Regions from separate parts of the Pseudomonas sp. F2 genome, predicted to be linked through region 2. Evidence: predicted binding sites of a transcription regulator. Region 2 holds the regulator's gene; the other holds the start of a gene.
The links. Region 2 encodes FliA, which starts transcription of late flagellar genes. Its sites were predicted from a motif close to CTAAAGTTTNNNNNNNNNNNGCCGNTAA; they were not measured.

Region 1: AC193Q_RS02105 (methyl-accepting chemotaxis protein) is a predicted target of FliA. The motif match lies at 1,801-1,828, and genes of this name have one in related genera.

What each region holds. Positions count from the first base shown of each region.
Region 1 covers NZ_CM169904.1:460,221-463,425, reverse strand. The annotation lists gene inhA (isonitrile hydratase) at 71-757, shown strand; gene AC193Q_RS02110 (lysostaphin resistance A-like protein) at 964-1,755, shown strand; gene AC193Q_RS02105 (methyl-accepting chemotaxis protein) at 1,858-3,205, shown strand, end outside.
Region 2 covers NZ_CM169904.1:165,722-168,926, forward strand. The annotation lists gene flhF (flagellar biosynthesis GTPase FlhF) at 1-222, shown strand, start outside; gene fleN (flagellar synthesis regulator FleN) at 336-1,166, shown strand; gene fliA (RNA polymerase sigma factor FliA) at 1,163-1,903, shown strand; gene AC193Q_RS00730 (chemotaxis response regulator CheY) at 2,071-2,442, shown strand; gene AC193Q_RS00735 (protein phosphatase CheZ) at 2,461-3,205, shown strand, end outside.

The sequences.
Region 1 (3,205 bases), 290 kb from region 2:
TGATTGGCGTATGCGCCAAAACCTACGCGCCTACAGTGAAGCCGTCTACCCCTTTTCACGGAGAAGAATCATGGCGTTGCAGATCGGTTTTCTGTTGTTTCCACAGGTGCAGCAACTCGACCTGACGGGCCCCTATGACGTGCTGGCCTCGCTGCCGGACGCGCAGGTGCATCTGGTCTGGAAGGATCTGGTGCCGGTCACCGCCAGCACCGGGCTGGTGCTGAAACCGACCACCACGTTCGATGACTGCCCGGATCTGGATGTGATCTGCGTGCCCGGCGGCGCCGGGGTCGGGCCGCTGATGGAAGATGAGCAGACGCTGGGGTTCATCAAGCGTCAGGCGGCGCAGGCCAAATATGTAACGTCGGTGTGCACCGGTTCGCTGGTGCTGGGCGCGGCGGGCCTGCTAAAAGGCAAACGCGCGACCACCCACTGGGCCTATCACGAGCTGTTGCCAAAACTCGGCGCAATTGCTGTGCAGGATCGGGTGGTGCGCGACGGCAATCTGTTTACCGGTGGCGGGATTACCGCAGGCATCGACTTTGCGCTGGTGCTGGCGGCTGAACTGGTGGGGGCCGAGGCGGCGCAGTTGATTCAGCTGCAACTGGAATATGCACCGGCACCGCCGTTCAATTCGGGCAGCCCTGATACCGCACCGAGCGCGATCATCGATGAGGCTCGCCTGCGGGCAACGCCGTCGTTAAAACTGCGTACGGAAATCACCGAGCGGGCGGCGGCGAAACTCAACTTGCGCTGATCCTCAGCCACACTCAGAACCCTGTAGGAGCTGCCGCAGGCTGCGATCTTTTGACTTTGGCTTTTCAAGATCAAAAGATCGCAGCCTGCGGCAGCTCCTACAGGGCGGATTGCGGCGTGTCACCGTTTCCCGCCACACCTTTACTTGTCCCCACGCCCTCACCCGTGTAGAAAGCCCTTCCACAAAATTCTGCACAAGGACTTTCGATGAAGGCGTTGCCATGGCTCTATCTGGCACTTCTCAGCCTCGGTTATGGATTGGCGCTGAGCTTTGGCCAACTCGGCTGGCTGGCGCTGATCTCCTTCGGACTGTTGCTGGTGGCCGGTTTCGCCGTGCGCCAACAACAGGTGCCGGTGGCGCGCCTATTGGGGCATGCCGTGTTCATCTTCCTCGCGCTGTCGCTGGCGCTGCACTGGTTGCCAGGATTCGCCAACGGCCGGGCCATCGCCCCGCTGCGTTTCACCGACAACGCCGTGCCGTTTTCGATGTACCTGAATCTGGACAAACCCCTGATCGGCTTCTGGCTGTTGCTCGCCTGCCCGTGGATTGTCGCGGCACGCTCGCTGCGTCTGACAGTGTTCGCCAGCGCCCTAGGGCTGACGTTGAGCGCCGTAATGGCGCTGGGTGGAGCGCTTCTGTTCGGCATGATTGCCTGGGCGCCGAAGTGGCCCGATCAGGCGTGGCTGTGGCTGCTGAACAATCTGCTGTTGGTGACGCTGGTCGAGGAAGCGCTGTTTCGCGGCTATATACAGGGCGGTTTGAGCCGCCTGTTCAAGCACCTGCCTTACGGCGAAAACCTCGCCCTGCTGCTGGCCTCGCTGATCTTTGCCTTGGCGCATGTGGGCGCAGGCTGGCACTGGGTGCTGCTGGCAGGTCTGGCGGGGGTCGGCTATGGTCTGGCCTACCGTTTTGGTGGGCTGGCGGCGGCGATCGCCACGCATTTCGGGCTGAACCTGCTGCATTTTGCGCTGTTCACCTATCCGATGCTGGCCGGTTGAAGCAAGGGCGGTTTTGCGACGCCGTACTTATATCTGAAAAAAAACTTCAATAATTTCCTGTCAGCGCCGACAACCTTTCAAAGCCTTGCGGATTGAAAAACCATGCGTAACAACCAGCCCATTACACAACGCGAACGGACTTTCCCGGCTCAGCAGCGGTTGATTTCCACAACCGACGCCAAGGGCGTGATCACCTACTGCAACGACGCTTTCGTCGAAATCAGCGGGTTTTCGCGTGAAGAACTGATCCGTGCGCCGCACAACCTGGTCCGTCATCCTGACGTGCCGGCCGCGGTGTTTTCGCACATGTGGGGCACACTGAAACAAGGCTTGCCATGGATGGGCATTGTCAAGAATCGCTGCAAATCCGGTGACCATTACTGGGTGAACGCCTACGTGACACCGGTGTTCGACGGTAATCAGGTGGTCGGTTACGAGTCGGTGCGGATCAAACCCACCGCCGAACAGATCCGCCGTGCCGAAGCGCTCTACCAACGCATCAACCAGGGCAAGTCGGCGATCCCTTCCAGCGACAAATGGCTGCCGGTGCTGCAGGACTGGCTGCCGTTCATTCTGGTCAGCCAGCTGAGCTTCGTGATCGGCGCGACGCTGAACTCGCACTGGGGCTTTGCCCTCGCGGCCGGTTTGTCGGTACCACTGGGCCTGATGGGCCTGCAATGGCAGCAACGCGGGCTCAAGCGCCTGCTGCGCCTGGCCGAGCAGACCACCTCCGACCCGCTGATCGCGCAGATGTACACCGACAGCCGTGGCGCGCAGGCGCGTCTGGAAATGTCGATCCTCAGCCAGGAAGCGCGCCTGAAAACCTGCCTGACCCGTCTGCAGGACACCGCCGAGCACCTGACCGATCAGGCCAAACAGTCCGACGCCCTGGCGCACAACAGCTCCAGCGGTCTGGAGCGCCAGCGCGTGGAAACCGAACAGGTCGCCACCGCCGTCAACCAGATGGCCGCCACCACCCAGGAAGTGGCCAGCCACGTACAGCGCACTGCTGACGCGACGCAAGAAGCCAACCGCCTGACCGGTCGCGGTCGCGACATCGCCGGGGAAACCCGCGAAGCCATCCAGCGCCTGTCGGTTGTCGTCGGGGAAACCGGCCTGACCGTGACCCAATTGGCCAAGGACAGCGACGAAATCGGCGGCGTGGTCGACGTGATCAAAGGCATCGCCGACCAGACCAACCTGCTCGCCCTCAACGCCGCCATCGAAGCGGCACGTGCCGGCGAGATGGGCCGTGGGTTTGCCGTGGTCGCCGATGAAGTCCGCCAACTGGCGCAACGCACCAGCGAATCCACCGGCCAGATCCACGCCCTGATCGCCAAGCTGCAACAGACCGCCTCCAGCGCCGTACAAACCATGGAAGCCGGCCATCGCCAGGCGGAAGAAGGTGTGGCACGGGTTCTGGAAGCAGACCAGGCACTGGTCGGCATCA
Region 2 (3,205 bases):
ACGGCCAGCCTTGGCGAAGTGTTGAGCCTGGCGATCAGTCATGAACTGCCGGTCGCGTACCTGACCGATGGCCCACGGATTCCGGATGATCTGCATCTGCCGCGCCGTCATCAGCTGGTCAGCCGCGCCGTCAGCGTGCAAATGCAGGAAGAACCCAGCGAAGAAGCCATGGCTGACATGTTCGCTGATATCTACCACAGCCCGACCAAGCAGGTTGGCTGAGGTAATGAACAGTTTTTGTACCTACATCGATGGTCTGCCATGCATTGTTCCGGTTGTGAACGCGCAGCCAGTAATGTGGCCTCCGTCTATGCAAGACAAGGTAAAGAAATAACATGGGCAGCATGCATCCCGTACAGGTGATCGCGGTGACCGGCGGCAAAGGTGGCGTCGGCAAGACTAACGTGTCAGTGAACTTGTCTCTGGCGCTGGCAGAGCTTGGCCGTCGGGTCATGCTGCTGGACGCCGACCTGGGGCTGGCGAACGTCGACGTTCTGCTGGGGCTGACCCCCAAACGCACGCTGGCCGATGTCATCGAAGGCCGCTGCGAACTGCGCGACGTGCTGTTGCAGGGCCCCGGCGGGATCCGCATCGTGCCGGCCGCTTCCGGCACCCAAAGCATGGTGCACCTGAGCCCGGCGCAACATGCCGGTCTGATTCAGGCGTTCAGCGACATCGGCGACAATCTCGATGTACTGGTGATCGACACCGCTGCGGGCATTGGTGACTCGGTAGTCAGTTTCGTGCGCGCGGCGCAGGAAGTGTTGCTGGTGGTCTGCGACGAGCCGACCTCGATCACCGACGCCTACGCGCTGATCAAACTGCTCAATCGCGACTACGGCATGAACCGCTTCCGCGTCCTCGCCAACATGGCGCAGAGCCCGCAGGAAGGGCGCAACCTGTTCGCCAAGTTGACCAAGGTCACGGATCGCTTTCTCGACGTCGCCTTACAATACGTCGGCGCGGTGCCGTACGACGAAAGCGTGCGCAAGGCCGTGCAGAAGCAGCGAGCAGTCTATGAAGCCTTTCCGCGTTCCAAGTGCGCGCTGGCGTTCAAGGCGATCGCGCAGAAGGTCGATACCTGGCCGCTGCCTGCCAACCCGCGTGGGCACCTTGAGTTTTTCGTCGAGCGCCTCGTGCAGCAAACGGCAGGGCCTGTGTTATGACCGCCAGCGGTATGAACTACTACAAGAAATCGGCACGTGACGCGCAGTACGAGTTGATCGAGCGTTACGCGCCACTGGTCAAGCGCATTGCCTATCACTTGCTGGCGCGCTTGCCGGCGAGTGTGCAGGTCGAAGACCTGATTCAGGCCGGGATGATCGGCCTGCTCGAAGTCTCGACCAAATATGACGCCAGCAAAGGCGCCAGTTTCGAAACGTACGCGGGCATCCGGATCCGCGGCGCGATGCTCGATGAAGTGCGCAAAGGGGATTGGGCACCGCGCTCGGTTCACCGCAATACCCGTATGGTCAGCGATGCCATTCGCTCAATTGAAGCTAAAACCGGCCGTGACGCTAAAGATCACGAGGTTGCGGCCGAACTCCAATTGAGTCTCGACGATTACTACGGGATTTTGAATGACACGCTGGGCAGCCGGCTGTTCAGTTTCGACGACCTGCTGCAGGACGGCGAACACGAAGGGCTGCACGAGGATGGCGCCAGTGCTCATCTTGAGCCGTCACGCGATCTGGAAGATGAACGCTTCCAGGCTGCGCTGGCGGACGCGATTGCCAATTTGCCGGAGCGTGAGCGACTGGTGTTGGCGCTGTACTACGACGAAGAACTGAACCTCAAGGAAATCGGTGAAGTCCTTGGCGTCAGTGAATCGCGGGTCAGCCAGTTACACAGCCAGTGCGCGGCCCGCTTGCGGGGGCGTTTGGGGGAGTGGCGAGCGCGCTGAAGGCAGTGTGGGGACACTGCGAACGAGGCTGGTGCGGTGATGAACAGCACCGGTCTTGCTCTGTTGTGCTCCAGACAGTCATCGAGTGCTTTGCCGGATTGATTGAAATGGCGCGTCCAGGTGCTGGGCGCGTTTAAGACTGCTTGGAGGTCGAATTGGACAAGAACATGAAAATCCTCATCGTTGATGACTTCTCAACGATGCGGCGGATCATCAAGAACCTGCTGCGTGATCTGGGGTTCACCAACACCGTCGAGGCCGACGATGGCACCACTGCCATTCCGGTGCTCAACAGCGGAAGCATCGACTTTCTGGTAACGGACTGGAACATGCCGGGCATGACCGGTATCGACCTGCTGCGCCACGTGCGTGCCGATGAAAAACTCAAGCACCTGCCCGTGCTGATGGTGACTGCCGAAGCCAAGCGCGAGCAGATCATCGAAGCGGCCCAGGCCGGCGTCAACGGCTACGTGGTCAAACCTTTCACGGCTCAGGCGCTGAAAGAAAAAATCGAGAAGATTTTCGAACGCATCGGCTGATGAACGCGCGGGGGAGCTATGGAGCATAACGAATCTTCACAGGGCGATTTCGAATCGACCCTGAAAAAACACGCGGTCGAACTGGTCGAGAGCCTTGAAAAAGGCAGGTTCGGCGACGCTGTGCAACTGATCCATGAGCTCAATCAGACCCGTGACCGTGGCCTGTATCAGGAAGTGGGCAAGCTCACACGCGAACTGCACAGTGCGATCGTCAACTTCCAGATCGATCCGCACATGCCGCAGGCCGAGGAAGTGTCGCAAATCACCGACGCCACCGAACGCCTGGGCTATGTGGTCAAGCTGACCGAAGCCGCGGCCAACCGCACCATGGATCTGGTGGAAAGCGCGACCCCGGTGGTCAATGGCCTGGCTGAAGAAGCCCAGGCGCTGAGCACCGATTGGGGCCGCTTCATGCGTCGTGAAGTCGGGGCTGAAGAGTTCCGCGAACTGGCGCGCCGGGTCGACGGTTTTCTGTCACGCAGCAGCACGGACAACCGTGCGGTGTCGAGCAACCTGAACGACATCCTGCTGGCTCAGGATTACCAGGACCTCACCGGTCAAGTGATCAAGCGTGTGACCCAGCTGGTCACCGAAGTCGAAAGCAATTTGCTCAAACTCGTCCTCATGGCCAGTCAGGTTGACCGCTTTGCGGGCATCGAACACGACCGTGCCGCGATGCTTGCAGAAAAAGATCCACAAAAACATCTCTCGCAGGGTGAAGGTCCGCAGATTCATGCCGATAAACGAGAAGACGTTGTGTCCG